Linked DNA regions of Kaistia algarum. The protein of the gene in region 1 interacts with the protein of each later gene in a pairwise test. Links are inferred from orthologs where the notes say so. Each region holds a gene or a part of one and is shown on either strand. Other genes may lie near its edges.

Region 1 (15,341 bases):
TTTCGCGGCCGAGGGTGCGATCTGGATGATCCCCGAAACCTCGGGAAGGCGCACGGTCGAACTCTACCGCGCCGATCGATTCCCGGATCGCTGGACGCTGCATCAGGTGCTGATCGACAACGCCGATCTGGCCGACGCGACGCTGCTTCGGAAGGATGGCAAATGGTGGCTTTTCGCGGCCTCCAGGGCGCGCTGGACCTCAAGCTGGGACGCGCTGTCGCTGTACCGGGCCGAACACCTCACCGGACCGTGGCACCCGCATCCGGGCAATCCGATCCAGGTGGATCTCGCCTCGTCGCGGCCGGGCGGGCGCATCCTGGACATCGGCGGCCGGCTCATCCGCCCGGCGCAGGATTGCGCCGGTGGCTATGGCGCGCGGCTTGCCTTTGCCGAGATCAACCAGTTGGATGAGGACGGCTTTCAGCAGCGAATCGTCGAGGTCGCGCGGCCCTGGCGCTCCAATAGCGGCCTGCACAGCTATGATCGGACGCGTGCCTTCGAAGTCATCGATCTGTTTGGACCGCGCTGAGCGACCTTAGCTCTCATATTTCTCGAGGAAGGCTTCGATCGGCAGCGCGCGGAAATCCGGCAGAGCGGTCCGGAGCCGCTCATGCTCCCAATCCCACCATGCGAGCGCCTGCAGCCGGTCGGCAACGGAAACGGGAAAGCGGCGCTTCACCGTCTTCGCCGCGACGCCAACGGCGATCTCATAGGGTCCGACATCCTTCGACACTACGGCACCGGCGCCGATGATCGCGCCATCGCCGATCGAGACGCCGGCCAAAACGACGACCCCATGGCCGATCCAGACGTCATGGCCGATCGTTACACGGCTTGAGCGACGCCAGTCGAAGAACGCCGGCTCGTCGGGTTCGCCGTCGAAATAATACGAGGCGCGATAGGTAAAATGCGATTGGGTAGCCCGCCAGTGCGGATGGTTGCCGGGGTTGAGGCGCACCTGCGCGGCGATCGACGCGAACTTGCCGATCGCGCTGTAGATCACGTCGCCATCCTCGGAGATGTAGGAATAGTCGCCCATTGTGGTCTCGGCGATCTTGGTGCGCGCCCCGATCTCGGTATAGCGCCCGAGATGACAGTCGCGGAGGCTCGCCGTCGGATGGACAGTCGGGCTCGGGCCGAGGCGCATGACGAAGTCTCCGCAGGCTTGGATGGCGTGCGGACAAGGTGGAGAAATTCCATGACGCGTCCATGACAAAGCCGGCGAACCAACAAAGTCAAAAGATGCCGACGGCTTATGGCTTCGTCCACAGGCAAAGAACTCTGTCACAATAGATTTGCATCCACTGAGCAGTATCTCCAAAAATCAGGAGGTCCTTGCATGCTCGTCCTTGACGGGGTGGATCGCTATTACAACAACAAGGCGGCTGTGTCCGGCGTCAGCCTCACAATTCCGACCGGCAGCTTTGTCGGCGTGATCGGCCGTTCCGGCGCGGGCAAATCGACATTGCTGCGCATGATCAACCGTCTGGTCGACCCGACCGCCGGGAACATCCGCTTCGACGACATCGACGTGACTCGGCTGAAGGGCCAGGCGCTGCGCGACTGGCGCGCCCGCTGCGCGATGATCTTCCAGCAATTCAATCTGGTCGGCCGTCTGGACGTTCTGACGAATGTACTGATGGGCCGCCTCAACAAGGTTTCTACACCGCGCTCGCTGATGCGGATGTGGACCGACGAGGACCGGGCCATCGCGCTTTCCGCGCTGGAACAATTCGACATCGCCGGCCTGGCGGCCCAGCGTGCCGACAGCCTTTCCGGCGGCCAGCAGCAGCGCGTCGCCATTGCCCGCGCCCTGGTTCAGGAACCGGACGCGATCCTCGCCGACGAGCCGATCGCCTCGCTCGATCCGCGCAATACCAAGGTGGTGATGGATGCGCTGCTCAGGATCAACAAGCATTACGGCATCACCGTCCTCTGCAATCTCCATTCGCTGGAGCTCGCGCGCGGCTATTGCGACAGGCTGATCGGCATGTCGGCCGGCCGGCTCGTTTTCGACGGCGCACCCGAAGCGCTCACCGACGACGTAGCGCGCGAGCTCTACGGACTTGAGGCCGGCGAGGTGCTCGACCACGCGCCCGCACCACACCCCCGAGAACTACCCGGCGAAGCTATCGCCGTGGCCATCTGATGCCCTGAAGGGCATGCCAATCGGCGCCGTAGCGGCGCCGTCAACGCCTGGAGAGACCCGATGTTCAACCGTCGTACCCTGATCGGTGCCGCCTTCGCCACGCTGGCGATCGCCGGCGTCGCCCATGCCGAAGACTGGAAGGCGCAGTATCCCGAGCTCACGATCGCCGTGATTCCGGCCGAGAACGCCTCGACGACGACCGATCGCTACCAGCCGCTCGCCGACTATCTCGGCAAGCAGCTCGGCGTTCCGGTCAAGCTCGCCGTCGCGACCGACTATGCGGCCGTGATCGAGGCGCAGCGCGCCGGCAATGCCCAGATCGCCTTCTACGGCCCGGCTTCCTATGCCCGCGCCGTGCTGACGGGTGTCGCCACCGAGCCGGTCGCCGTCTCGCGTCACTCCAATGGCCTCACCGGCTACTATTCGGTGATCTACACGCTGGCCAACGGCCCCAACAAGTCGATCGACGATCTGAAGGGCAAGAAGCTCGCCCTCGTCGACCCGAACTCGACCTCGGGCAACAATGCGCCTCGTTTCTTCCTGCATCGCGATGGCAAGGACGTCGACACGTTCTTCTCCGAGGCCATCTTCGCCGGCAGCCATGACAACGCCGTCCTCGCGCTCGCGCAGGGCACCGTCGACGCCGCGGCCAATTCCTGGAACTCGGAAGACGATTCCAACCTGACCCGCATGATCACCAAGGGCGTCCTCAAGGATGCCGATGGCAAGCCGATGACCAAGGAAGACTTCCGCATCGTCTTCAAGTCGGACTTCCTCCCCGAAGGCCCGTACTCGGTACTCGCCTCGCTCCCGGCCGATCTGAAGAAGCAGATCACCGAGGCCTTCCTCGCCATGCCGAAGAACGACCCGAAGGCCTTCGCCGGCCTCTCGGACGGCAAGGACATCGAGTTCGCGCCGATCACGGCGAAGGACTACGAGCCCGTCGTCGAGATGGTGAAGTTCAACGACGATCAGCGCAAGAAGAGCTGATCGAGGCTCTGTCGATCAGGGCGGCCGGAGCGATCCGGCCGCCCTTCTCGTATCCGGATCGCGGCGATCGGTGCCGCGATGGCGGGCCTAACACAGACGGAGTTCTCCTTGGCCACGGCGATCGCGAAACTTCCCGAGCACCAGGCTGCCCAACTGGCCGCGGCCTATGACAAGGCGGTTTCGGCCCGGCGCATGAAGGGGCTGATCGTCGCTGGCATCGTCCTGCTGCTGATCGCGATCAGTGCGCAGCTGGCCCATGTGCGTCCGTTGACGCTTTTCGCCAATCTCGGGAATTTCGGCAGCTTCATCGGCAAGACCGTCCCCGTCCTCACGCTCGGCAATTTCCCCGCCGACATGCGCGAATGGTACTGGAACTTCCCGAAATGGCTCGGCCTGCTCGGCCAGACCATATTGATCGCCTATCTCGGCACCTTCATGGGCGCGATCGTCGCCTTCTGTCTCTGCTTTTTTGCTTCGGCCAATCTGGCGCGGAGCCGCTGGACGCGCATCGTCGCGCGCCGGTTCCTCGAATTCTGCCGCACGGTTCCCGACATCGTCTTCGCGCTGATCTTCGTCATCGCCTTCGGGCTCGGACCGATGGCCGGCGTCTTCGCGCTCGCCATCCACACAACCGGCGCGCTCGGCAAGCTCTTCGCCGAAGTTGTCGAGAACATCGACATGAAGCCGGTCGAAGGTCTCTCCGCCGCTGGTGCCTCGTGGATCCAGACCGTGCGCTATGCCGTGCTGCCGCAGGTTCTGCCCGGCTTCGCCTCCTATTCGCTGCTGCGCTTCGAGATCAATGTGCGCGGCGCCGGCGTCATGGGCTTCGTCGGCGCGGGAGGCATCGGCCAGGAATTCCTCGTCGCGATCCGCAATTTCTATTATTCGGATGTGAGCGCGATCCTCCTGATGATCATCGCCACCGTCATCCTGATCGACATCGGCACCGAGCAGCTGCGCCATCGCCTGATTGGCATGGAGGGCGGGAAATGAGCCTTGGAGCCGTCCCCTCGGCCGGCCGAGGCCTGCGCGAAGCTGCCTTGGCCGATATCGCCGGTCTCAAAACCCGGCACGGCGCCTATTTCCGCGTTTCGACCAAGTCGAGGCTGATGGCGATTGGCATTCCCCTGGCCCTGATCGCCCTCGCCTTCCTGTCCATGGTGGTCCTGGGCTTCTCGCTGACGCGGATCCTGAACGGATTGCACCGGCTCGGCCAGTTTGCCGTGCTGATGGTCCCGCCGGAGCCGCAGGGCCGGTTCGTCGCCTTCTCGATCGCGCTCGGCGAAACGCTCGGCATCGCCTTTCTTGGCACGCTGACCGCCGCAGTCCTGGCGTTCCCGGTAGCGTTCCTCGCCGCCAAGAATGTCATTCCGAACCCCTTCGTCCATTTCGCGGCGCGGCGGAGCTTCGACGTCATCCGTTCGGTCGATACGCTGATCTGGGCGCTGATGTGGATCAATGTCGTCGGGCTCGGGCCATTCGCCGGCGTGCTGGCGATCGCCTGCTCGGACTTCGGCTCGTTCGGCAAGCTGTTCTCGGAGGCGATCGAAGCGACCGACGGCAAGGCTTCCGAAGGCATCACCGCCTCCGGCGGCAACAGGCTCCATCAGGTCCGCTTCGGCCTCATTCCCGGCGTGCTGCCGGTGATCGCCAGCCAGGTGCTCTACTATTTCGAATCCAACACGCGGTCGGCGACGATCATCGGCATTGTCGGAGCTGGCGGCGTCGGCGCCTATCTGACAGAGCTGATCCGCGTGCTCGAACTGAAGCAGGTCGCGTTCCTGATCCTGATGATCCTCGTCACCGTCGCCGTGATCGACTTCATCTCGACCCGGCTGCGCATGGCGATCATCGGCAAGGCCAAGATCGTCTGACGCGGCTCAGCTTTCTACCAGGATCTCGGTCCGGTCGGCGGAGAAGAGGGCGCGGGTGAACTGGATCGGGATGCCGTCCATGTCGACATTGGTGCTGTCGACGGTGAGGACGATCCGGCCGGGGGAGAGGTCCAGCCGCGCCGCCTCTTCGGCGCTGGCGGGGCGGGCGGATATCCGGGTCTCGAGCCTGCGGTAGTCCGAAATACCTCGCGATTCCAGCGCCTTGGTAATCGTACCATAGGCCAGGTAAGCGTCGTTCAGCCGTTCGAAGCGCGGCAGCGGAAAATAGCCGCTTCCCGTCGAGATCGGCGTCTCGTCAGCGAAACGGAGCGTATCGAGGCGGATGACCGGGGTCGCGAGTGCAACCCCGAGCGCCGCGGCGACCGCCGGATCGGCGGGCTGAATGATGGATTGGAGCAGCTTGCCCCCGGCCTCGCGCCCGGCGCGCGAGACAATCTCGGAGAAACGCGTACGGCGGCCAATCGGGTAGGGCAGCGGCCGCGCCTCGACGAAGGTTCCCCGACCCTGGGTCGCCCGGATGAGGCCCCGGGCCGCTAGTTCAGCCAGGGCCCGGCGAACCGTATGGCGATTGACGGCGAAGCGCGCGGCGAACTGGGTTTCCGTCGGCAATTGCGCGCCAGCGGCGAGCGCCCCGGTGCCGATATCGGCGGCGATCTCGTCGGCGATCTGGCGCCAAGCCGAGATTCCGGCACCGCGGGAGATTTCGCCGGCCGGTCCGACCTCGACCGGCAATGTCATCAAATCGTCACTGGACTGTTTCATGCAATCGTCTATACCATTAGACAATTCGAAGGGGAAGCCCTTCGCGATCCAAAGGTCCAACCGAGGCCTGATATGCCGACATCCACCCGTTCTCGTCCATCGCCGAGCCCCGACCTACGGCCCGATCCCATTGTCGCAGCGCGGCAAGCGCTGATGGCGCTGTGTGTCGCGGCGACGAAAATGGAGCTGGAACAAGCCTACGCCAATATCGGTCCGGGTCCGTCGGCCGAGGATTTACGCCGCTCCGAGAGCGGTCTCGTCATGCTGCGCGGGCGGATGGGCGGCGATGGCCGGGCGTTCAATCTTGGCGAGGCGACGGTGACGCGCGCCGCCATTCGTCTTTCCGATGGGCGGACGGGCTTTGCCTATCAGCTCGGACGGGACTCAGAGAAAGCTCGGATTTCCGCCATTCTCGACGCGCTTTGCCAGGGTGTCGAGCGTGAGGCCGTCGAGACGGCTCTTGCCCCGATACGCCGCCGCGTCGAGACGGAGGCGCTGGCCAAGGCGCGCCGCGTCGCTGCGACGAAGGTCGATTTCTTCACCATGGTGCGGGGAGAAGACTGATGTCCGCAGCTATCGCAACCTCGGGCCTTGCCGAGCCCGCTCTGGACGGCCAGGCGAATTTCCGCAGCCTTATGAATGCCCTGGCGCGCCCCGGCACCATCGAGCCCTTGTCGCTGCGTCTTGCCGCGCCGGCGCCGCTGACCGCGGGTCTTGCTGCATTGGCGCTGTCGCTCGCCGATCACGAGGCGCCGCTCTGGCTCGACGCGGCGCTGGCCAGCTCCAATGAGGTCGTCACCTATCTGCGCTTCCACACCGGCGCCCGGATCGTCGCCGATCCGCAGCTTTCCGCCTTCGCGCTCGTCGCCGATTTCGCCGCCATGCCCCCTTTGGCGACATTTTCTCTCGGCAGCGACGACTATCCCGACCGGTCGACCACGATCCTCGCCGCGGTTCAGGATCTGGGGACCGGCGTCCGCCTTGAACTCACGGGACCGGGCATATTGGGCGAGGCGCACGTCGCTGTATCGCCCTGGCGCGATGGCCTGACCGGCGAACTCGCCGATAATCGCTCGCTCTTCCCCTGCGGCGTCGATCTGGTGCTGGTCGCGGCCGATGCCGTCGCCGCCCTGCCCCGCACTACTCACGTCCGGGAGGTCTGACATGTATGTCGCGGTCAAAGGCGGCGAGGCAGCGATCGACAACGCCCATGCGCTCCTCGCCCGGAAGCGGCGCGGGCCGGCGACGATCCCCGAAATCGCGCCTTCGCAGATCGAGGCGCAGCTCACGCTCGCCGTAGACCGCGTCATGGCGGAGAGTTCGCTTTATGACCCGAAGCTGGCGGCGCTGGCGATCAAGCAGGCGCGCGGCGATTTGATCGAGGCGATCTTCCTGACGCGGGCGTTTCGCACCACGCTGCCCCGCTTCGGCTATTCCGAGCCGCTCGATACGGCTGCCATGGAAATCGAGCGCCGTATCTCGGCCACCTTCAAGGATTTGCCCGGCGGGCAGGTGCTGGGCCCGACCTTCGACTATACGCATCGCTTGATCGACTTCCTGCTCGAGGCCGGCGCTGAGCTACCGCCCGAGATCGAGGCCCACACGCAGCCCGAGCCGTCGCCGCGGGTGACCGACCTTCTGGATGGCGAGGGGCTGATCGAGCAGGAGAGCCGCGACGACGATGCCGAAATTGGCGACCTCACGCGCGCCCCGCTCGACTTCCCGGCGGATCGCGATCTTCGCCTGCAGGCGCTGGCGCGCGGCGACGAGGGCTTCCTGCTGGCGCTCGGTTATTCGACCCAGCGCGGCTATGGCCGCACCCATCCCTTCGTCGGCGAAATAAGGTTCGGCGAGGTGATGGCCGAGTTCGTCCCCGAGGAGCTCGGCTTCGCCGTGCCGCTCGGGCCGGTCGCGGTGACCGAGTGCCAGATGGTCAACCAATTCCATGGCTCGGCAGAGCTGCCGCCGCAATTCACCCGCGGCTATGGCCTCGTCTTCGGCCAGAGCGAGCGGAAGGCGATGTCGATGTCGCTCGTTGACCGGGCCCTGCGCACCCGCGAATTCGGCGAAGATGTCGTGGCGCCGGCGCAGGACGAGGAATTCGTGCTGTCGCATTGCGACAATGTCCAGGCGACCGGCTTCGTCGAGCATCTGAAGCTGCCGCATTACGTGGATTTCCAGGCTGAACTCGGCCTCGTTCGGCAGATGCGCGCCGACTACGCGAGCCGGCGGCAGGAAGCTGAGGGCGAGTTGAAGGAGGCGGCGGAATGAGCGCGGCAGCAACCGGATCCACCGGCTACAATTTCGCCTATCTCGACGAACAGACGAAGCGGATGATCCGCCGTGCGATCCTGAAGGCGATTGCCATTCCCGGCTATCAGGTTCCCTTCGCCAGCCGCGAAATGCCGATGCCCTATGGCTGGGGCACGGGGGGCGTGCAGGTGACGGCAGCGATCCTCGGGCCGCAGGACGTGCTGAAGGTGATCGACCAGGGCTCGGACGACACGACCAACGCCGTCTCGATCCGCAAGTTCTTTGCCAAGACAGCCGGCGTCGAGACGACGACGAAGACCGCCGAGGCGACGATCATCCAGACCCGCCACCGCATTCCGGAACACAAGCTCACCAGCGGTCAGGTCCTCGTCTACCAAGTGCCGATCCCCGAGCCGCTGCGCTTCCTGGAGCCGCGCGAGACCGAAACGCGCAAGCTGCATGCGCTCGCCGACTACGGCCTCATGCATGTGAAGCTCTATGAGGACATTTCGCGGCACGGGCATATCGCGACAACCTATGATTATCCGGTCGAAATCGCCGGGCGCTATGTGATGAACCCGTCGCCGATTCCGAAATTCGACAATCCCAAGATGGATTTCTGCGAGGCGCTGCAGCTCTTCGGCGCCGGCCGCGAAAAGCGCATCTATGCGGTCCCGCCGCACACCCGGGTCCGCAGCCTCGATTTCGAGGATCATCCCTTCGCGGTGCAGCGCTTCGACAAGCCCTGCGCGCTCTGCGCGGCAACGGGCGTCTATCTCGACGAGGTCGTGCTCGACGATGAAGGCGGGCGGATGTTCGTCTGCTCGGACAGCGACTATTGCGAGGAACGGCGGGCGCAAGGGCATGTCGGCGAGATGCTGGGGACCAACAGCGGCGATCCCCCTTCCTTCACCCTCTCCCGCGGCGCGGGAGAGGGGGCACCGCCGTCATCCTCCGTCGACGGGAGCGGATCATGATGGATCTCGTGCTCCGCCCTATCACCGAGGCCGATCTCCCCGCCCTGCTCGCGCTCTATGCCCAGCCGAGCTTCAACAAGGGCCACGTGATTTCCCTTGATGCGGCGAAGGCGATCTTCGCCCGCTTCGCCGCCTATCCCGACTACGCCATCTATTTCGCGGAAGCGGACGGGGAGGTGCTCGGCACCTTCGCGCTGATGATCATCGACAATATTGCCCATTGGGGCACGCCGACGGCCATGATCGAGAATGTCGTGGTGCGCGAGGATCGCCAGGGCGGCGGCATCGGCCGCGCCATGATGAACGCCGCCTGCGCCCTGGCCCAGACCAAGGGCGCCTACAAGGTGGCGCTGTCTTCGAACCTCGCCAACGAGCGCGGCCATGCCTTCTATGAAGGCTTGGGCTTTGAGAAGCACGGCTTCAGCTTCCGGCTGGAGCTGGCTCCCTCTTCCTTCTCCCTCTGCCGCGAGGCGGGAGAGGGAAGAACTGCCGTGCCTTTCGTAGAGGAAAGCGCATCATGACCCAGAACGATCTCCCCCTTCTCTCTGCCCGCGATCTGACCAAACATTATGGTCCCAGGATCGGCTGCGCCGAGGTCTCGTTCGATATCTATGAGGGCGAGGTGCTGGCGGTGGTCGGCGAGTCCGGTTCGGGCAAGTCGACGCTCCTCTCGTTGCTCTCGACCGAACTGCCGCCAACTTCCGGCAGTGTCCACTACAGCATGCGCGACGGCGTCAGCCGCAATCTGTTCGACCTGTCGGAGGCCGAGCGGCGCTTCCTGCTGCGGACCGATTGGGGTTTCGTGCGGCAGGATGCGCGCGACGGCCTGCGCATGGGCGTCTCGGCCGGCGGCAATGTCGGCGAGCGGCTGATGGCGGTGGGCGCGCGCCATTATGGCAAGATCCGCGATACGGCGTCGGACTGGCTCGGCCGCGTCGAGATCGATCCGACCCGCATCGACGATCTGCCGAAGAGCTTCTCCGGCGGCATGCGCCAGCGCCTGCAGATCGCCCGCAATCTGGTGACCCATCCGCGCCTCGTCTTCATGGACGAGCCGACTTCCGGCCTCGACGTCTCGGTACAGGCGCGTCTGCTCGATCTCATCCGCGGCCTCGTCACCGAACTCGGTCTCGCGGTGATCATCGTCACGCACGACCTCGCCGTGGCACGGCTGCTCTCCCACCGCATCATGGTGATGCGGCACGGCCACGTCATCGAGACCGGCCTCACCGACCAGGTGCTCGACGATCCGCGCGAGGCCTATACGCAGCTTCTCGTCTCCTCCGTGCTGGCGGCATGATCATGACCGACAACCTCGTCACTCTCGGCGGCGTCTCCAAGGCGTTCACGCTGCATCTGCGGGACGGACTGCGGATCGGCGTCGTCGACAATGTCAGCTTCGCGGCATCGCCCGGCGAGTGCGTCGTGCTCGGCGGGCCGTCCGGAGCCGGCAAATCATCGATCCTGAAGATGATCTACGGCAATTACCGCTGCGACGTCGGTCGCATCTTCGTTCGCGACGGCGAGGAAGCGGTTGACGTGGCCAGCGCCGAGCCGCGGCGCATCCTGAAGCTGCGCGCCTCGGTCATGGGCTATGTCAGCCAGTTCCTGCGCGTCATCCCGCGAGTCTCGACACTCGACATCGTCGCCGGAGCCGCCATGTCGGACGGGATCGGCGAGTGCGAGGCCTGGGCCCGCGCTGAGCGGCTGCTGACGCTGCTGAACGTTCCCGAACGCCTCTGGGCGCTGCCGCCGGCCACCTTTTCCGGCGGCGAGCAGCAGCGCGTCAATATTGCACGCGGCCTTGCCTCCGAACGGCCGATACTGCTGCTCGACGAGCCGACTGCCTCGCTGGACGCGGCCAACCGCGCCGTGGTGGTGCGCCTGATCGAAGAAAAGAAGCGCGCCGGCGCGGCGATTATCGGCATCTTCCACGACGAGGATGTGCGCGACCGCGTCGCCGACCGCATCGTGGATGTGACGCGCTTCGCCACGGAAAAGGCGGCGTAGTGAGCGCGGGAGGGTGACGCTCTCCTTGAGCCTCCCCCGAGGGGAGGCCGAAAACGCCTCGACGTTTTCGGGAGGGGGTCATGGTCTCGCCATGGCTGTGAGATTAGAAGAGCAGACGCGACCCCTCCCCAAAACCGCTTCGCGGTTTTGACCCTCCCTCAAGGGGAGGGTTCAAGGGGAGAGTCCCGTCGGCACACGCTGAACTGGAAAGACCTGATTCGATGATCGACCCGCGCGACTATGTCCTCACCAACGCCACGCTCGTCCTGCCCGACCGAGTCGTCCCGGCGGGATGGGTTGCCGTTTCCGACGGCGTGATCGCCGAGATCGGCGAGGGCAAGGCGCCCGAGAGCGGCATCGATCTGGAGGACGACCATCTGATTCCCGGCCTGGTCGAGTTGCATACCGACCATCTCGAGAGCCATTTCGCGCCGCGCCCGCATGTGCGCTGGCATCCGCTCGCCTCGGTCATGGCTTATGACGCGCAGATCGCGGCGGCCGGCATCACCACCGTGTTCGATTCGCTGCGCGCCGGCTCCGATGCCGATTCGACCTCCGTTGGCGAGGATCTGGTCAAACTCGCCGAAGCGATCGACGAGGCCAGGGCCTCCGGTCACCTGCGCGTCGATCATCGCACGCATCTGCGCTGCGAGATCGCCTGCGAGGACGTGATCGAGCAGGTCGAGGATTTCTCCCACCGCTTCCCGATCCACATGATGTCGCTGATGGACCACACGCCGGGCCAGCGCCAGTTCACCGACATGGCGACGTGGCGGCGCTTCTATATGCGGCGCAAGCCAATGACCGAGGCCGAGGCCGATTTCTTCATCGCCCAGCGGCTCGAACTGCACGAGAAGAATGCGCGGCCGAACCGCGGCCGCCTGATCGAGATCGCCGGCGACGTCGGCGCGGTACTGGCAAGCCATGACGACGCGACCGCCGCCCATGCCGAAGAGGCCGTGACGAACGGCGTTTCGATCGGCGAATTCCCGACGACGCTGGAAGCGGCCGCGGCGCTGCATGCCGCCGGCATTGGCGTGATGATGGGCGGGCCGAATGTCGTGCGCGGCGGCTCGCATTCCGGCAACATCGCCGCCGAGGAACTGGCTCGCGCGGGCGTGCTCGACATCCTCTCGTCCGACTATGTGCCGGCAAGCCTGCTGATGTCGGCCTTCGAGCTGCCGCAGCGCGTCCCGAACATCGACCTTGCGAGCGCGATCCGCACCGTGACGTTGACGCCAGCCGAGGCAACCGGCCTTGGCGACCGCGGCGCCATCGAGCCCGGCCGTCGCGCCGATCTCGTGCGCGTCAACCTCGCCGGCTCGACGCCGATTGTACGTCATGTCTGGCGCCAAGGCCGCCGCGTCTCGTGAGGAGATCGTTATGGCCGGAGCCTTCGTCGCCATCGTCGGGCCCAGCGGGGCCGGCAAGGACACGCTGATCGCCCATGCCCGCACGGCGCTGGCTGCCGATGCGGATTTCATCTTCGTTCGGCGGCTGGTGACGCGCGCCGCCAACGCCTTCGAGGATCACGACACGATCGACCCGGCGAGTTTCGAGGCGGGCCACGCGGCCGGGAGCTTCGCGCTCTCCTGGCGTGCGCATGGCCTCGGTTATGCCCTTCCGGCCGAGACACTGGCGGCGGTACAGGCAGGCTCGGTCGCAGTGTGCAACCTTTCTCGAAGCGTGCTCGCCGAGGCGCGGCATCGCTTTCCTCGCGTCGCCGTGGTCCTCGTCACGGCGCCGCCCGAGGTGCTGGCCGTGCGGCTGACGGCGCGCGGGCGCGAAAGCGCCGTGGCCGTGGCCGAGCGCCTCCGTCGCGAGGCGGCCTGCGACGAGGTGCCCAGCCCCGACCTAGTGGTCATGAACGACCGACCGATCGAAATTACGGGCGGCGAGTTGCTGGACTTCCTGAGCCGGCTGAAGGAAACGCAGCCGGCCTGATTGGCAGAGCCTCGCTCAGACGTCCTTGAAGCTCTTCTCGAACAGGGCGTTCAGGTCCTCGATGAGGCTAGTGCCGTCCTCGCCCGACTTCAGCGCCAGGTTGATGCGCTGCGAGGCTTCCTCCTGGAACGGCATGTAGCCGTCATGACGCGGGCGGACGAAAGCCTCTTCCAGAGTCGCGCGCGTGCCGCGGTAGAAGTCGTGGGTGCGGGCGTTGACGGCGTCGTCGTTCCACGCCGCGGCATGACCTGGCTGGCCGCCATTCGCTGCATAGGCACCGCGCTGGACCTCGCCGCTTGCCAGCCAATAGGCGAAGTCGATCGCCGCGTCCTTGTGCTTCGAATGCGCCGAGACGGCGATGCCGGTGCCGCCAAGCGCCGAGCCACGCGGCGCCGTACCCGCCTCGATCACCGGCATATCGGTGAAGGCGAGTCGATGCGGGCGGAAGCCGTCCGTCGCATAGGAGACATAGCCATAGAGCAGCGGCGCGAGGGCAAGCGTCGAGCCCGCCTCCGCCATGCGCTCGAACACTTCGATCGGATCGATGTCATAGGCGACGTCGGGAACCAGCCGCGCGATTTTGTGCATCCACTGATAGGCGCGGATGCCAGCGTCGCGGCCGATCAGCTCCGGCCCCAGTACGTTGCAGGGCGTGCCGAGATGGGCGGCGAAGGTGAAGAATGCCATCAGCGAATGCGGTGGGCGCAACGGCAGCAGCACATGGCCCTTCTCGGCCTGCGCGATGACCTCATCCCAGGTCGTGGGCGGCGACGCGATCAGGTCCGGCCGATAGGCCATGACCGGGCTCGCGGCGTCGATCGGGAACGCCCATTGCTTGCCGCGCCAGAAATAGCTCGGATAGGACGGCCCGACGGAGCCGGCGATGAGGCCGTCACGCTCATCCTCGCGCCCCGGCACATCGAGCGGCGCCAGGCAGCCTTCATGGGTGACCTGACCGACGTGGGGGTGGTCGATGACGATGAGGTCATAGGCCTTGGCCAGTTCGTCGACCGGAAAGCTCTCGAAATCCTGCAGAGAGCGCTTGTTCCATTCGACGGCGACGCCTTTCTCGCGCGCATAGATTTCGGCGCAGGCGACGACCGGGTCATAGCCGCGCGGATGGCTCCAGGTCATGCCCTTGAGCGTGATCGGTGGGGTGGTCATCGGCTCTGTCTCTTCAGGTCAAGGGAAGGGCGAGGTGGTTTCAGCCCATCATTCATAGGCCGAACTCCGCCCGGATGGCCTCGGTGTTCTCGCCGATGCGCGGCGCGGCGACCGTGCTCACCGGACGGATGCCATCGACGCGGATCGGCGAGCGGGTCGTGCGGATCGAGACATTGTCGGCGCGCTCCACCGTCTGCAGCATGTCGAGGGCGGTGAAACCCGGATTGACCAGCAGTTCCGGCCAGTCGAGCACCTTGGCGCACCATATGTCGGCCGGCTCCAGGATCGACAGCCAATGCTCGGTCGTCTGGGTCGAGAGACGCGCCGCGATCAAGTGCTTGATCTCGTCGCGCGCCGTGAACCAACTCTTCGGATCGTCGCGCCAGGGGCTGAGTTCCGGCATGCCGAGAAGGTCGGCCAGGCGCGGGATCGGCGTCATCGCGATGGCGAGATAGCCGTCCTGCGTCGGATAGATGCCATAGGGCGCCGAGAGATAGGCATGGGCGTTGCGGAAGGCCGAGCGGCGGGGCTGGCGGTTGCCGTCATTCATATAGGTGGTGAGCACCTCGAACTGGAAATCGACCAGCGCTTCCATCAGGCTGGTCTCGACATGGCTGCCCTTGCCGGAAATGCCGCGACGGACCAGCGCCGCCAGCACGCCCTGGCAGAGCGCCGCGCCGGCCAGCATGTCGGCAATGGCGAGGCCGAAGGGCACCGGCCCCTGGTGCTCGTCGCCGTTCAGCCAGGTGACGCCAGAGCGAGCCTGCGCCAAGAGGTCCTGTCCTGGCCGCGACACCCACGGCCCCTCGTCGCCATAGCCGGTGATCGAGCCATAGACGACATCCGGATTGATCGCCTTCACCGCCTCATAGCCAAGGCCGAGGCGATCGATGACGCCGGGGCGGAAATTCTGCATGACGACGTCGGCTCGGGCGAGCAGCTTCTTCAGGCTCTCAAGCTCGGCCGGGTTCTTCATGTCGACGGCGAAGCTCTCCTTGCCGCGATTGATCGCGTGGAAAAGCGTCGAATCGCCGCCGATCTCGGTATCGGTCAGATAGAGCCGTCGGCAGAGATCGCCGCCATCCGGCCGCTCTACCTTGATGACGCGCGCACCGAGATCCATGAGGCGCAACGCGCAATAGGGCCCTGACAGAAATTGCGAGAGATCGACGACGACCAGCCCGCTGAGCGGCATTT
Region 2 (15,504 bases), on another replicon or contig:
TGATGAATGCCTTCAAGGCCGAGGCCGAGAAGCAGGGCGTCGCCGTGATCGAGAGCGACGGCCAGGTTTCTTCGCCGAAGCAGACCGCCGACGTCGAGGCGGCGATCACGCAGGGCGTCAAGGGCATCGTGATCAGCCCGAACGAAGTCGACGCCATGGCGCCGGCGCTGCAGCAGGCCGTCGAGGCCGGCATTCCCGTCGTGACCGTCGATCGCCGCGTCGCGCAGGTCGAGGGTATCCTTGCTCATATCGGCGCCGACAATGTGAAGGGCGGCGAGGCCCAGGGCGAACTCATCCTGAAGCTTTATCCCGATGGCGCGACCATCGTGAACCTGCAGGGCCAGTCGGGCGCCTCGCCGGCGATCGATCGCAACAAGGGCCTGCACAACGTCCTCGACAAGGCCGGCGACAAGTACAAGGTCGTCTTCGAGCAGACTGCCGGTTTCGACCGCGCCAAGGGTCTTTCGGTGACGGAAGCCGCGCTGGCCGGCCTCGCAGAGCCGCCGAAGGTCATCGTCGCAGCCAATGACGACATGGCGCTCGGCGCGATGGAAGCGGTCAAGGGCCGCAACCTCTCGGGCATCGCCATCATCGGCTTCGATGCACTTCCTGAAGCGCTTGCTCAGGTGCGTGATGGTGGTCTCACCGCAACCATCGAGCAGTTCCCGGGCAAGCAGTCGGCCATGGGCGTCGATACGCTCGTCGCCTTCATCAAGGACGGCAAGAAGCCGGAACAGGCGCTGACGCTGCTGACCCCGGTCGCGGTCACCAAGGAAAACCTCAACATCGCCGAGCGTCTCGGCGAAGTGAAGTAATCCATCTTTCGGGAGCCGGCCGCATCGGCGGTCGGTTCCCATCTTCCTTTCCCATCCGATTTGATTGACGAGGCTTGTTTCGCATGGCCGTCGAAGCGCATTCCCTGCTCCAGATGACGGGCATCGCGAAGAGCTTTCCGGGCGTCAAGGCGCTGGACGGCGTCGATCTCGAGGTGAAAGCCGGCGAAATCCACGCGCTGCTCGGTGAGAACGGGGCAGGCAAGTCCACACTTCTCAAGATCCTCGCCGGTGCGCAGGGCCCCGATCGTGGCTCGATCGTGTTTGACGGCAAGGCGGTGAACTTCGCCCATCCGCACGCGGCCCAGCAGGCCGGCATTGTCACGATCTATCAGGAATTCACGCTCGCCCCGGACATGAGCATCGCCGAGAACGTGTTCATCGGCCGCGAGCCCGGACCGGGCCCCTTCGTCAACTGGTCGGAGCTTGCCTCACGGACGCAGGTGATCACCCGCGGCATCGGCCTTGACCGCAATCCGATGACGCTGGTTCGCGATCTTTCCGTCGCGGAACAGCAGATGGTCGAGATCGCCCGCGCTCTATCGATGAATTCCCGGCTCATCGTCATGGACGAGCCGACCTCCGCACTCAGCCTTTCCGAGGTCGACAAGCTCTTTGCGATCGTCCGCAAGCTGAAGGCCGATGGTATCTCGGTCATCTTCGTGACGCACCGCCTCGAAGAGGTGATCGAGATCTGCGATCGCTACACGGTGCTGCGCGACGGGCGCAATGTCGGCGCTGGCCATGTCCGCGACGTGACGGTCGAGGACATCATCCGCCTGATGGTCGGGCGTGAGCTTACGGCGCTCTTTGCTCATCGCGAGGCGACCGAGGCAGGCGAGGTCGCCCTGGCTGTCGAGGGGCTGACCCGCAGCCGCACGGCGCAGGACCCGCATGCAACCGAACTCAAGGACGTGTCGCTCTTCGTGCGTCGCGGTGAAATTCTCGGCATTGCCGGCCTCGTCGGCGCAGGCCGGACGGAGACGGCGCGAGCGATTTTCGGAGCCGACCCGTTCGACAAGGGCCGCGTCCTCATAGACGGGCAGCCGGTCGACATCCGCTCGCCGCGCGACGCGATCCGCCACGGGGTTGGGCTGGTGCCGGAAGACCGCAAGCTGCAGGCGCTGTTTCTATCGCAGGCGATCCGCACCAATATGTCGGTCGCGGCGCTGGATCGCCTCTCTCTCTTCGGCATTTTCGTCGACGAGCGGAAGGAGCGCGGCATGGTCGAGGAATTCCGTAATCTGCTCAACATCCGCATGGCCGGGCCCGACCAGCCGGTGGGAAATCTATCCGGCGGCAATCAGCAGAAGGTTGTGCTCGCGCGCTGGCTGGCGCTCCGGCCGAAGGTGCTGATCGTCGACGAGCCGACGCGCGGCATCGATGTCGGCGCCAAGGTCGAGGTTCACAATCTGCTGTTCGAGATGGCGCGGAACGGCATCGCCGTCATTGCCATCTCGTCTGAATTGCCTGAGGTGCTGGCCGTATCCGACCGCATCGTGACCATGCGCGAAGGTCGGGTGACCGGCGAGGTGATGCGGGCGGATGCGACGCAGGAAAAGCTCATGGCGATGATGACGCTCGGCGTAACGACACGCGCGGCCTGACCGGGCACGCCAACCCATCAAGACAATATCTGGAGGAAGAGACGGCATGAGCGACGCGGGCAAAGCGACGGGACCCAATTCGGGCGGGGTCGATCTCTTCGGCCTGCTCGCGCGATTTGCGCCGCTCCTGTTCCTGGTCGTGCTGATGGCGGTGTTCACGATCCTCGAGCCACGGTTCCTATCGTCGATCAACATTTTCAACGTCATGCGGCAGGTGTCGATCACCGGTCTCCTCGCTATCGGAATGACCTTCGTGATCCTGACAGCGGGTATCGATCTCTCGATCGGCTCGCTGCTGGCTTTCGCCGGCCTCGTTGCCGCCGCGGTGGCCAAGGGCGGCCTGCAGGATCGATTCACGGTCGGGGAGGGCGGTATCGGTTATGGCTGGCCGCTCGCCGCGCTTGCCGCGATCGCGATCGGCCTTGCCGGTGGCTATATCCAGGGCCTCGCCATCACCCGGCTCAAGGTACCGCCCTTCGTCGTAACACTGGGCGGCATGTCGGTGTTTCGCGGCGCGGCGCTTCTATTCGCCGCCGGCGGCCCGATCTCGGGCTTCGATCGCGCCTTTACCTGGTGGGGGCAGGGCAAGATCGGGCCGGTACCGGTACCGGTGATCCTCTTCCTCGTCATCGCGCTGATTGCCCATATCGTGCTGCGCTACACGCGCTACGGCCGCCAGGTTTATGCGGTCGGCGGCAATCCGGAAGCGGCGCGGCTCTCGGGCCTGAACGTCAACCGCGTCATCTGCAGCGTCTATGTCATCATGGGCTTCTTCGCGGGGCTCGGCGCCTTCGTGCTGGCCGCGCGTCTCAATTCGGCCGAGGCCGTGGCCGGCACGGGATATGAACTGACCGTCATCGCTTCCGTGGTCATTGGCGGCACGTCGCTGTTCGGCGGTGTCGGCTCGATCTTTGGCACGGTCGTGGGATCGCTGCTGATCGGCGTCCTGCTGAACGGCCTCGTCTTGATGAATGTGTCGTCCTACATCCAGCAGATCATCATCGGCGTCATCATCGTGCTCGCCGTGGCCTTCGACACCTTCGCCAAGTCCCGCCGCCGCAAGGTCTGAGGCGGAGCTGTCCATCGCGGAGCGCGCCTATTCGCGGCCGCGTTGGCGCGCGCTCCGGACGGCTGTGCCGAACACATAGTCCCAGAACAGCGACGTCACGCCGAAATTGCCATCCTCATGCCGGAAATGATGGAGCGCGTGCTTGTGCTTCAGCCGGTAAAGGTACGTGCCCGGCGTCATCTTCCAGTGATGCAGGATGTGGTGGGCGAAGGTGTAGGCGAGATAGCCGGTGATCATGCCGGCGCTGAAGCCGCTGCCGATATCGAAGCCGAAGAACCACCAGGACGGCAGGACGACGCCGACGAGCAGCAGCGCGAAGCTCATCCATACGGGCGTTCCGATCAGCGCCGTGGGCGACTGATGATGCAGGCCGTGCAGATCGCGGAAATAGACGAGATGGTGCAGGACGAAGCGGTGAACGAGATATTCGACGAGCGTCCACACGAAGATGCCGCTCAGGAAGGCGGCAATCCAGTGAAGCGGGTTCACATATTGGGACGAGACGGCCGGCGCGACGGCCAAGCCTGCGATCACCAACGGATAGACCACGAAGTCGGCATAGTAGCCGAAGGCTTTCAGCTCGAACGTCGACATTTGACCTGCACTCGTCCCCCGACAATCTTGTATCAGATGAGCCGGCTCATATCCGGCAGGCAAGGCAAATCCATGCCGCGCTATACAATTCTCCGCCAAAACGTTTCGCGTTCGGCACTTCCTGCCGTTCGTGGCAGCGACAGGATGCCGGGTGACGTAAGCCCGGCGACGTGGCATCGTCTAGCCATGCGCACAGCCCTCATCCTATCGCTAGTCACCCTCGCCACAGCCGTCGGCGCCGAGCCCGTCATTCCGCAGAAGCCGCGGATCGAATCGACCCGCCACTTGGTTCCTATCAATATCATCAATGGCAAGGATGATCGCGATTCGCTGCTTTTGCTAGGCCCGGCCCTCGGCCTCTCGTCACCCGAGATCGATCGCGTCCGCATGGTCTCAGGCTATGTCGGCTGCTTGTCGCCTTCGCCGTCGGTTGGCTCGGCGGCGCTGTTCCTGAACAATTCCCAGATCCTGACGGCGGCGCATGTCTTCTTCGAGCCGTCAGGGCGCCGGCGCTGGAAGTGCTTCTTCAAGAATCAGGCGAGCGAGCCTCGTATGATCGACCTCCTGGTTGATGACGCCAATGCGCGCTTCGGCTCGAAGCGTCCCAAGCCCGGCTCCAACAATGATTATGCAATTGTTCGTCTGGCTGAGCCGCTCATGGGCGCCGCGCCCTTTCCGGTGGCGCCCGATGCGCCGGTTCGGGCCGGGGACGACCTCATTGTCGTGACGGCGCATCCAGCCGCGATGGAGAAGACCGTCGATCGCTCGATCCCGGTCGTTCAGGGCTGCCAGGTAATGCGGGTCCCGCGCTCCAGCGAGAAGACCTCGTTCTATCGCTCCGACTGCGATGCCACCGGCGCATCGTCGGGCGGCATGAACCTGTCGCGGGTCGGCGGAGAACTGGTCTATCGCGGCATCAACATCACGACCGGGCCGTGGCAGGATCTCAAGTTCAAGGGTGCGCCCTTCAACGAGAAGGGTGGCAGCGTGACGACGGCGCTCGGCACAGACGCGGCGATCCTGGCTGCCGGACGCGATCTGCAGGCGGCGCCGCCGCCCGTCCCGCAGACCGCCAAGGCGTCGCCTTGATCAAGCGGCCTGAAGCTGCACGTCCCGCCCGCGGACGATGCGGTCGATGAAGGCGAGCTTTTCGAGCACACCGGGTCCGGGCTCGAACGGATAGAGATCCGGCTGGCCCATGCTGCGGTTGAGGGAGTTGACCGCGACGGTCAGTGGTTTCCACGCCTCGAGGATCGACTCGATCGGCACGTCGCCATACGGGTTGAAGTCGATCGTGGCAGCGAGTTCCTGCTGGGCCGCCCGCTTCGGCCGGATGCGAAGACCGAAGGCGTAGGCGGTCTCCAGCGTGTCGACGATGTGCAGGAAATGGGCGAAGGTCTCGGCGAAATCCTCCCATGGATGCGCCGAGGCATATTGGCTGACGAAGCGCTCCCGCCAATCCTGCGGATAGTTTCCGGCATAATACTGCTGCAGGGCTGCCTGATAGTCGAAGCTCTCGTCGCCGAACAGGCTCCGGAACTCGTCAAGGTGGCCGCCATCGCGCACGAGGCGGTCCCAATAATAATGGCCGATCTCGTGCCGGAAATGGCCGAGCAGCGTTCGATAAGGCTCGTGCATGGAGCTCCGGGCCCGCTCCCGCTCGACTGAGTCGGCTTCGGCGATGTTGATCGTGATGATGCCGTCCTCATGGCCGGTCATGACGCGCATGTCGTTCATGTCAGCGAGGAACTGGAAGGACAGGCCGCCGATGGAATCGTCAGCCTTGTTGGGAATGGCCAGCCCGAGGCGCAGCAGGCTATACATCAGCCGATGCTTGGCGATCTCGATATGCTGCCAGCGCTCGGCAAAGAGTTGGCTCGAAAGGTCGGGGATGGTGAGGTTCGTGCGACAGGAGAGACAGAGTTCTTCCGCGCTTTCTGACGGCACCAGCCAATTGCAGGCGTTATAGGCCCGGTTGGCGCAGAAACGGAAGGCTGGCTCCGATCCTGGATGCGCGGCATAGAGCGGACGCCCGTCGACATCCTGGCCGACAGCGTCGAGCGAGCGAAGATGCGCCTCATCGGTCACATAGCCGAGCTCACGCTGGCAGCCGGCACATTGCATTTCCTCGAACGACAGCCAATGGCTGCACGCGTGGCATTCGAATAGTCGCATGGGCTCGCTCCGTGACCCGGGCGATCGGGTCCCGGAGCTGCAAGAACGCGCGACTGGCGGATTGGTTCAACGCGTCAGGCGTGATTCTGCGGCTCGTCGCTATCGAAACGGATGGTGACGCGGGTCCCGCGATGCTGGACGTCGTGCTCGATCTCGGCCGCGAGCTTCGTCGCCAGCGCCTGGATGATCCGCCGTCCAAGGCCCGTTCCGACCGCCTTGCCGCTTTCGCCCGGCCCGATGCCGTCATCCTCGACCGTGAGCGCGAAGCGCCGCCCCGCCGACCGGCCGATGACCCGAACGGTGCCGTCTCGATCCGGATAGGCATATTTGAGGGCGTTCAACACCAGCTCGGTCATGATGACGCCGACGGCCACAGCTCGATCGGTGAGGATCTCGGCGGGATCGATCTGAAACGATATCTGTCCGCTTTTGTCTTCTCCGTCGACCGTGCGCGAGAGGTCCTCTATCAACCCGCCGAGATAGAGGTCGAGCGACACAGTGTGCACGTCGTCGGACGTGTAAAGCCGCCGATGCACCTGCGAGACCGCCAGGACGCGGCCAACCGCGGTGGCGAGAACGCTCTTCACCTCCGGATCCGGATTGGCGGACGCCTGCATGTTCAGAAGCGAGGCGACCAGCTGCAAACTGTTGCCGACGCGGTGATTCATCTCGCGGATCAGGACGGCCCGCTCTTCGGCGAGGGCCTGGAAGCGGTCGCGCGCCGCGCGCACCTCGGCTTCGGCCTCACGGCGGCCGCGCTCCAGCTTGCGGGCGTGGAGGGACGAGGCCAGTGCTGCGCGCAGCAGCGGAAAGAACTCGCCATTCAGTTCCTTGATGACATAGTCGTCTGCGCCGGCCTTCAGCGCGGCCACGGCGATCTTGCTCTGCGATTCTCCCGTCACATAGACGATGGAGGGCGGTTCCGGCAGGGCGCGAATCGTCGGAATGAGTTCAAGGCCCGTCTTGCCCGGCATGTGATGGTCGAGCGCGACGATATCGATGCCGCCTTGTTCGATCCGGGCAAGACCGGTGAGCCCGTCGGTCGCTGTCTCGACGACATAGCCATGCCGCGCCAAGTCCTTCTCGGCGAGTCGGCAAAGGCCAGGATCGTCGTCGACATACAGGACGACCGGGGATGATTCCATCAATGGGCCTCGGGGATCTTTATGACGGAGAAGAAGAGGCCTAGCTGACGGATCGCGTGGGCGAAATTGTCGTAGTTCACCGGTTTGACAATATAGACGCTCGCGCCGAGCTCATAGCAGCGTTCGATCTCGCGCTGGTCATCCGTGGTCGTCAACACGACGATCGGCGTCGCCTTGAGATGCGGGTTGAGCTTGACCGCCTTCAATATGTCGATGCCCGTCATGTCAGGAAGATTGAGATCGAGAAGGATGAGGATCGCCTCGCCCTTCCTCACCGTGCCGGACCGGTCCGGTCCGAGCAGAAAGTCGAGGGCGGTGGTGCCATCGGCGAACGCCTTGATCTCGTTGCTCACACCGGCGCGGCGGATGTTCTTCTCGATCAGCCGTGCATGGCCCTCGTCGTCCTCGATCATGACGATCGTCACGGAACTGGCATCAGTCATTGAACATCGCTTTCTTCGCTAAGCCGGCCGGTGCCGACGCTCTTATCTTGCAGTGCATATCCGGATCAAACTTTCCATCGCTTCGGCAGGATCACCGTAAAGGTGCTGCCCTTGCCGGGCTCGCTGTCGAGCTTGATGCTGCCGCCCAATCGCCGCACCAGAGCGCGGACATGGGCAAGACCGATGCCCTCGCCAGGGCGGTCCTGCATGCCTGCCCGTCGGAACAGTTCGAACACGCGGTCGCGGTCCGCGGGGTCGATGCCGCGGCCATTATCCGCGACGCGGATCACGGCGAAACCGATCTTCTCCTCGGCGCTGACGACGATGCGGCCGGGCTCGTCCCGGCGCAGATATTTGACGGCATTGTCGAGAAGGTTCGAGAAGATCTGCTCGATCGCGACGCGGTCGCTCTCGATGCCGGGCAGTGGCTCAATCCGGATTTCGGCCCCAACCTCCTGCGTCTGGTGGCTGAGGGCATCGCGAAGCGTGCCGAGAATTGCATCGAGATCGAGCGGCTGCGGGGAGAAATCGCGACGACCGGCGCGCGATAGATCGAGAATCGCCTTTATGAGTCGATCCATCTTGCCGATGGACGATTTGATGAAGCCGAGCGCTTCCTCAAAGTCCGAAAGCAGCTCGGCTCGCCTCGGATCCGGCTCTGCCTTCTTCGCCTGCTCGTCAATCAGATCCAGCCGGATGGCATCCAACTCGCCGGTGAAGCCCATGATGTTGACGAGCGGCGAGCGTAGGTCATGGCTGACGATATAGGCGAAGCGCTGAAGCTCGTCATTGGCCTCTGTAAGATCGACGGTCCGTTCAGCGACCTTCTCCTCGAGATGCGTATTGACCTCCGCCAGCTCCGTCTGGGCTGCGATGAGACGAGACGTGAACCGCCGCAGGAGAACCAGCGTCGCGCCTGTCAGGACGATCAAGAACACGATGCCTGTCAGCGAGACGCCCAGAAGCAGGAAACTCGTGGTGCGCGAGACCGCGTTGCGCTGGTCGAGCAGCTTGCTCTCGGCATCGCGGAACGTTGTTGCTGCCTCGACAAAGCGATCCATGATGGCTTGCCCGGCCGGGTCACGCACAATGTCGAGCGCGCTCGATGTCTGGCCGGAAATCTGCAGATCGTTGATGCGGCGAAGCTCGGTCCGCTTTTCCTCGACGATCGCTCCGATGCTCTGGGCTCGCGCTACCTGCTCAGGGTTGTCCGTTACCAGTTCCAGGAGATTGCCGAGATACTTCGGGATGGCATCAGCGCTGGATTGGTAGATCTTCAGATAGTCGGTGTCCGAGGTCAGCATGTAACCGCGCTGGCCGCTCTCCGCTCGGCGGATCGCCAGCTGCAGTTGCAACAATGCCGACTGGACCTGCTGCGAATGCGTGGCCCACCGCGAATCCTCATAGGACTGGCGGACAAGCCACACCGTCGCGCCGGAAATGATGACCAGCGCGGTGAAACCGATGGAGAGGATGAGAATCTGAGCAGCGATCCGCTGCGAGGCAGCTCGTTTCAATTTTCACCTTGGTATTGCGGCGAAGATCGGTGAGCCGCCGGGACCATGCTCAAAGTCTGCCCATCAGCAGCAGCACCAGCAGGATGACGACAATGAGCCCGAGGCCACCGCTCGGATAATAGCCCCAGCCAGAGCTATAGGGCCAACTCGGCAAAGCGCCGATCAGCAAGATGACCAGAACGATGAGAAGAATGGTGATCATGCGACGCCTCCCGGTTCTGCCTGTCGGCAAGTGAAGGCTTAATACGCCATAGGGGCAAAGGTTGCGTCCGGGATCGTAGAAAAGCGATTCCCATCAAGGACGCCCGTCGAGATGCCTCGCATGCCGGAGGGCCGGAAACGCCTTGGCCCAGATCGCCGCGATCGCCACTGTACCGATGCCCCCCACCACGACGGCCGCAACGGCGCCGAAGGCGGCGGCCGAGACGCCAGCCCGGAATTCACCAAGTTCGTTCGAGGCACCGATGAACACCATGTTGACCGCGTTGACGCGGCCGCGGACGGCATCGGGCGTCCAGACCTGGATCAGCGTCTCGCGAACATAGACGCTGACCATGTCGCTGCCACCCATGACGATGAGCGCGATGACCGACAGCCAGGGCAGGGTTGAAATGCCGAACAGGATCGTGAAAAGACCAAAGAGGGCGACGAAGCCGAACAGGATCAGGCCGGCATGGTCGCGAACCGGGCGGAAGGCGAGCCAGGTGGCGACGGAAATGGCGCCAATCGCTGGCGCGGCTCGCAGCATGCCGAGGCCCCAGGGGCCGACCTCCAGGATATCGCGCGCATAGATCGGGAGCAGGGCAGTGGCGCCGCCAAGCAGCACGGCGAATAGGTCGAGCGATATCGCGCCGAGGACGATCTTCTCTTTCCAGACATAGCGGAAACCGGCGATCACCGTTTCCCAGTTCGCGCCGCCCGCGAGGATCTTCTGCGGGGGCGTGCGGACCATAAGGAGGGCGATCGTGCCGAGGACGACGAGGCCGACCGCGAGGCCATAGGGAGCCTCCGGCGCCACGCCATAAAGCAGGCCGCCGACGACGGGTCCGACGATGGTGGCGATCTGCCAGGCGCTCGAATTCCAGGCGATCGCGTTGGCGAGGTCTTCGGCCGGCACGAGGTTCGGCGCGAGCGACGCTGAGGCTGGGCCGATAAAGGCGCGGGCGATTCCAAATCCCAGCAGGATCAGGAAGACGATGCGGACATCCGTGCTGCCCGAGAGCGTGAAGAGCAGAAGGCCAACCATGCACACGGCCTCGCCGACCATGCACAGTGACATGATGAGCTTGCGGCTATAGCGATCCGCGACAGCGCCGGTGACGAGAACCAGCGCTAGCGCCGGCACGAACTGCACTAGGCCGATCATGGCAAGGTCGAGCGGATTCTTGGTCAGGTCATAGACCTGCCAGCCGACTGCCACGCTGACGATATTGACGGAGAAATTGGCCGCGAGGCGGGCGAGCCAATAGAGCGCGAAGGCGCGATGCCGGAAGGCACCCCATTTATGGCGGTGCGCGGGTGGCTCTGGGTCGGTCATGGGGCGGTCCGGCACGTTCCGGAGGAGGGTGGGCGACGCGCGAGCAGATTAGGAGACCTCGCAGGACCCCCGGCAGGCTCTATCCATCCCGGGTGATCACCGCAACCACGAAGGGGCCGCAAGACGACGGGCCGGCGATTCTGCGGACCGAGTGATGCTTGGCGACAACAAAAGGGGCGCGGCATAGCCGCGCCCCTTTTTAGGAATTTCCGGTGCTAGCGCCTCAGTCGAAGCGACCGCTCGCATGGGCCAGCATGGTGTAGACCTTACCGGTGTCGGAAACGAGATAGGCGTTGCTGGAGGCCGGATCCTGCCGCGTCGCTTCGGCGAGGAGCCGCTCGAAATCGCCGAGGTAGCGATCGACGGCGGAGTGGAACTCCTGCTCCTGCTGATATTTGCGGCGGATCTCGTCGAAAGTCTGCTGGCCCTGCAGCGTGTAGAGCCGGCGCGTGAAGACATTCTTCTCGCCGCGACGATGACGCTCCCAAAGCTCGGCAGCGGCTCGCGGATCGATCGCCCGGGCAATGTCCGAGGAGAGATTGCCGAGCGATTCGGCCGAGCCATTGGCACGGCCATTGGCAGGCTGGGCTTCCTTCACCGCCGTGCCGGCACCCTCGTCGCGAGAGGCGCGGCGCAGCAGATCCGAAACCCAGCCACGCTGTTCGCCTTCCGGGGATGCGGATGCGGCCTCGACGACCGGTTCGGCAGCGGCCTTGGCAGCGCGCGTTTCGCGCTGCGGGGCGCTGCGAGGCGCTTCGGCAGCCGCGCGAGCGGCTGCGGGCTGCGGGGCCGGCGCTTCGGCCTTCACCGCTTCCTGACGCACGGCCGCGGCAGCATTGCGGGACGGCTTGGCAGCGGACGGGGCGGGCGTCGCCGGCGCGGGTTGCGCAAAGACAGAGGTCGCCGCGGGGGCAGACTGCGGGGCGGCGGGAGCCGGAGCAGGGGCCTTTGGCGCCGGAGCCGCCGCCTGGCGGATCGGAGCGGCCGGCGCCTCGAACATGCGGCTGCGACCGCCATTCGTCGCAGCGCCGGGAATGGTCACGTCAAGCGACTTGCCGTGCTTGGCGATGATCTCCGACAGCTCCGACAGAGCCTTGAGCTGATCGGTCACCACACGGCGCATCGACTCGGCGCTTTCCCGCGTCTCGCTCGGCAGTTCGAGAATGCCGCGCTTCAGCTCGGTCCGCGTCTCCTCGAGATCCTTCTGCATGTCCTTGGCGGCCGTGCGCATGCCTTCGGTCGCGGAGGAGAACTGCTTAGTCGCCTGATCGACGACCGCCGACATCTCCTCGACAAGAGCGCGGTTCGCGGCCCGAACCGCTTCGATGGCGCGCGAGCCGGCAGCTCCCGCGGTCTCGCTGAGGCCTTCCAGATTGGCAACGACGCTCTTGGCGGCGTCGGCGCTCGACTGGGCGAGCGAGCGGGCGACCTCGGAAGCGCGTTCCTCGGCCTCGCGCAGCGACGCGCCGACCGTTTCGGTGAACGACTTCATCCGCGCATCGAGTTCCTGCGAGCGGGTCGAAAGGCTGGCGGCCAGATGCTCCAGAGCAAGGCGGCGCTCGTCGAGGCCGCCTTCCATCTCGACATTGGCCTTGGACAGGTTGCGGGCTGCGTCCTGCAGCGAACGCCCCTGGTCCTCGAACCGACTGGCAACCACGCCGACATTGTCGAGCACTTCCTTCGACACGTCGCGAAGCATCCCGACATGCGAGGCCAGCATCGACGAGGAACTCTGCGTGCTGCCGATCGCCTGTTCGATCGACTGGGCGAACTCGCTGGTGCGCGAAGCGAGGCCCGTCTCGATCTGGTTCAGATTGTCGGTGGTCTTGTCGAGGAGCGAACTCAGCATGTCGTTCGACTGCGCCAGCTGCTCGACAATGCCGGCAACGTCCGTGCGCAGCCGCTCATTGGCGAGGCCGAAGCTCTTCGACACGTTCTCGCCGCTGTCGATGAGCGTGCGCGCCGCCTGGTCCGAACTGGACAGGACCATCGACACCATCTCGCTGCCCTTGGTGGACAGGAGGTCGACGACGGCATCGCCGACGCTCGCGACCCGGCGCGTCAGTTCCTCGCCGCGCAGATCGATCGTCGATACGAGGCGGTTGCCTTCACCATCGAGGAGGCGTGCCAGCTCGGCACTGCGATGACCCAGCACATCGTTCAGGGTCTGGGTGCGCTGCTCAAGCGCCGTGGCAACGGCGAGCGCGCGGCCACTAAGGCTCTGCTCCACCTCGCCGGCAAGACCCGAAAGCCTGCCCGCGACATCGTCGGAGAGCTGGGCAAAGCGGTCGCCGGTCGCATTGGTAACCTGGGCGATCTGGTCCGTCACATTGGCGGTGAGACCGGACAGGCGTCCCGCGACATCCTCCGAAAGCTGAGCGAAACGATCGCCGGTGGCGGTCGTGACCTGCGCCATCTGTTCGGTAACGTTGCCCGACAGGCCGGAGAGCCTGCCCGCGACATCGTCGGAAAGCTGGGCGAAACGATCGCCGGTCACGGTCGTGACCTGTGCCATCTGCTCGGTAACGTTGTGCGACAGGCTGGTGAGCCTGCGCTCGACGCCGTCGGAAAGCTGCGCGAAACGATCGCCGGTCACGGTCGTGACCTGAGTCATCTGGTCCGTGACGTTGCTCGACAGGCCGGCGAGCCTGCGCTCGAGGTCCTCGGAGAGCTGGGCGAAGCGATCGCCCGTCGCCGTCGTGACCTGGGTCATCTGGTCGGTGGCCGTGCTCGCGACGTCCGACAGCCGGGCGGCCGTATCGTTGGAGAGCCGGGCAAACTGGCCGCCGGTCTCCATGGTCACCCGCGTGACCTGCTCGGAGACATCGCCAGACAGGCGGGTCAGCCGCTCGCTGGCATCGTCGGCCGAGCGGGTGAGGCTCGTCGTCGCTTCGGCTGTGGATGCGGCCAGCAGATCGATCGTCGTTGTCGCGACTTGGCCGAGCGCCTGCGAAGCTTCTCCGGCCGAACGCGAGATCGACTGCGACGCTTCATCAGTCGATCGGGTCAGGAACTGGATCGATTCCTCGGTCGCTTCCCGCAGCGAGCCGGTGGTGGTCGCGGAGGCAGAGACCAGGCGCTCGGTCGCTTCTGAAAGCGAATTGACGATCTGCTCGGCGGCCCGCACCGATTCGCGGCCAAGCGTCGAGGTGATATCCCCGAGCCGGGTCGAGAGAATGTTGTCCATCTGTGCCGCGCGGGCATCGAAGCTGTCCGCAGCTTCGATGGCGCGTTCGCCGAGCGTCTCGTTGATGGCGACCGTGCGCTCGGAGAGCATCTCGGAAAGCGCCTGGGTGCGGTCCGCGAGGCGGTCGGTGATGTCGCTGAGGCGCACATCAATGATCGAATTGATCTCGGAATGGCCGGTGGCGAAGGCATCGGCGATCTGGCGCGTGCGCTCGACCAGAGTCTGGCTGATCTGGCGCGAGCGGACATCGAGCGCGTCGTCGATACGCCGCGTATTGCCCTCGAGCAGTTCCGAGGCCGAGTTGAGCTTCTGCTCCATCGTGTCGCCGAAGACGGTGACACGCTCGGAAAGGCTGGTATCGAGCAAATTGGCGCGTTCGGAGAAGCGGGTGATCAGCTCGGGGCCGCGCACTTCGATGATGTCGCGCAGCGCCGAGAAGCGCTCGTCGAGCCCGGTGGCGATCGCCTGGCCGCGGTCGGCGATCAGCTCGCCGAAGCGCGTCGACGTATCGACGATACGATCATGGACGATGATGGCCCGGTTTTCGATCTCATTGGCGACATCGGTGCCCGAAGCGATGATCCGGTCATGCGAGGCATTGGCCTGGCTGAGGATTTCGTCGGCAAGCGACGTGCCCGAGGCGACGATGCGCTGATGGGCGGCATCGGCCCGGCTCTCGATCGTGTTTGCGAGATCCGTGCCTGAGGCAACGATACGCTGATGGGCGGCATCGGCCTGGTTTTCGATCGTGCTGGCCAGATCCGTGCCGGAGGCGATGATGCGCTGGTTGGCGGCATCGGCGCGGCTCGTGATCTCGTCGGCAAGCGAGGTGCCCGCCATGACGATGCGCTCGTGAACCACGCCGGCGCGGTTCTCGATTTCGTTCGCGATCGACGTGCCCGAGCCTACGATCCGCTGGTGGACGGCGTCGGCACGGTTCTCGATCTCGTCGACCAGCGACGAGCCGGAGGCAATGATCCTTCCATGGATCGCCGAGGCGCGCTGTTCGATCTCATTAGCCAGTTCGCTACCGGATGTCGCGATCTGATCGAAGGCGGTGCTGGCCTGTCCGGCGATCTCAGAGGAGAGCGTGTTGCCGGTGGCGAGGATGCGCTGGTGAACCGCGTTGGCCCGTTCCTCGATCTCCCTGGCGAGGGTCGAGCCGGACCGGGTCAACTGCTCATGCGCCGCGTTGGAACGCTCCGCAATCTCATTGACGAGCTCCGAACCCGACGCGACGATCCTCTGGTGGACCGTGGTCGCGCGGCTCTCGATTTCCTCGGCAAGATTATAGCCGGAGGAGACGATCTGTTCGTGCGCCGCGCCCGCATGGCTGGCGATCTCGGCGATCAGGTCGGAACCCGAAGAGAGAATGCGCTGGTGGACCGTGTTGGTGC

Evidence for each region.
Region 2: the proteins of phnG (region 1) and OSH05_RS20980 interact in binary tests that used the Escherichia coli proteins (3 or more experiments, as listed by UniProt). The link is inferred for Kaistia algarum from one-to-one orthologs.

The regions. Positions count from the first base shown.
Region 1 is NZ_JAPKNJ010000001.1:1,377,161-1,392,501, forward strand. Bases 4,780-7,614 are described here. They hold phnG (phosphonate C-P lyase system protein PhnG), read left to right. Parts: upstream 4,780-5,868; coding sequence 5,869-6,360; downstream 6,361-7,614. Other genes in these bases: phnE (phosphonate ABC transporter, permease protein PhnE), read left to right, coding at 4,780-5,013; phnF (phosphonate metabolism transcriptional regulator PhnF), read right to left, coding at 5,020-5,796; phnH (phosphonate C-P lyase system protein PhnH), read left to right, coding at 6,360-6,959; OSH05_RS06675 (carbon-phosphorus lyase complex subunit PhnI), read left to right, coding at 6,961-7,614. In the rest of the region: OSH05_RS06630 (glucosamine inositolphosphorylceramide transferase family protein), read left to right, coding at 1-529; OSH05_RS06635 (DapH/DapD/GlmU-related protein), read right to left, coding at 536-1,147; phnC (phosphonate ABC transporter ATP-binding protein), read left to right, coding at 1,340-2,149; phnD (phosphonate ABC transporter substrate-binding protein), read left to right, coding at 2,210-3,139; phosphonate ABC transporter, permease protein PhnE, read left to right, coding at 3,248-4,132; more of phnE, read left to right, coding at 4,129-4,779; more of OSH05_RS06675, read left to right, coding at 7,615-8,067; OSH05_RS06680 (alpha-D-ribose 1-methylphosphonate 5-phosphate C-P-lyase PhnJ), read left to right, coding at 8,064-9,026; OSH05_RS06685 (GNAT family N-acetyltransferase), read left to right, coding at 9,023-9,547; phosphonate C-P lyase system protein PhnK, read left to right, coding at 9,544-10,326; phosphonate C-P lyase system protein PhnL, read left to right, coding at 10,329-11,036; OSH05_RS06700 (alpha-D-ribose 1-methylphosphonate 5-triphosphate diphosphatase), read left to right, coding at 11,258-12,409; phosphonate metabolism protein/1,5-bisphosphokinase (PRPP-forming) PhnN, read left to right, coding at 12,420-12,980; OSH05_RS06710 (extracellular solute-binding protein), read right to left, coding at 12,996-14,144; OSH05_RS06715 (CaiB/BaiF CoA transferase family protein), read right to left, coding at 14,197-15,341. UniProt on the Escherichia coli protein: Together with PhnH, PhnI and PhnL is required for the transfer of the ribose triphosphate moiety from ATP to methyl phosphonate.
Region 2 is NZ_JAPKNJ010000003.1:577,050-592,553, forward strand. What follows is about bases 172-3,169. They hold OSH05_RS20980 (sugar ABC transporter ATP-binding protein), read left to right. Parts: upstream 172-898; coding sequence 899-2,440; downstream 2,441-3,169. Other genes in these bases: OSH05_RS20975 (substrate-binding domain-containing protein), read left to right, coding at 172-815; OSH05_RS20985 (ABC transporter permease), read left to right, coding at 2,487-3,169. Outside these bases: more of OSH05_RS20975, read left to right, coding at 1-171; more of OSH05_RS20985, read left to right, coding at 3,170-3,509; OSH05_RS20990 (sterol desaturase family protein), read right to left, coding at 3,537-4,103; OSH05_RS20995 (trypsin-like serine peptidase), read left to right, coding at 4,290-5,192; OSH05_RS21000 (zinc-binding metallopeptidase family protein), read right to left, coding at 5,193-6,278; OSH05_RS21005 (sensor histidine kinase), read right to left, coding at 6,353-7,423; OSH05_RS21010 (response regulator), read right to left, coding at 7,423-7,866; OSH05_RS21015 (sensor histidine kinase), read right to left, coding at 7,932-9,383; OSH05_RS21020 (DUF3309 family protein), read right to left, coding at 9,433-9,585; OSH05_RS21025 (MFS transporter), read right to left, coding at 9,679-10,920; OSH05_RS21030 (apolipoprotein A-IV repeat region-like domain-containing protein), read right to left, coding at 11,144-15,504. UniProt on the Escherichia coli protein: Part of the ABC transporter complex RbsABC involved in ribose import. Responsible for energy coupling to the transport system.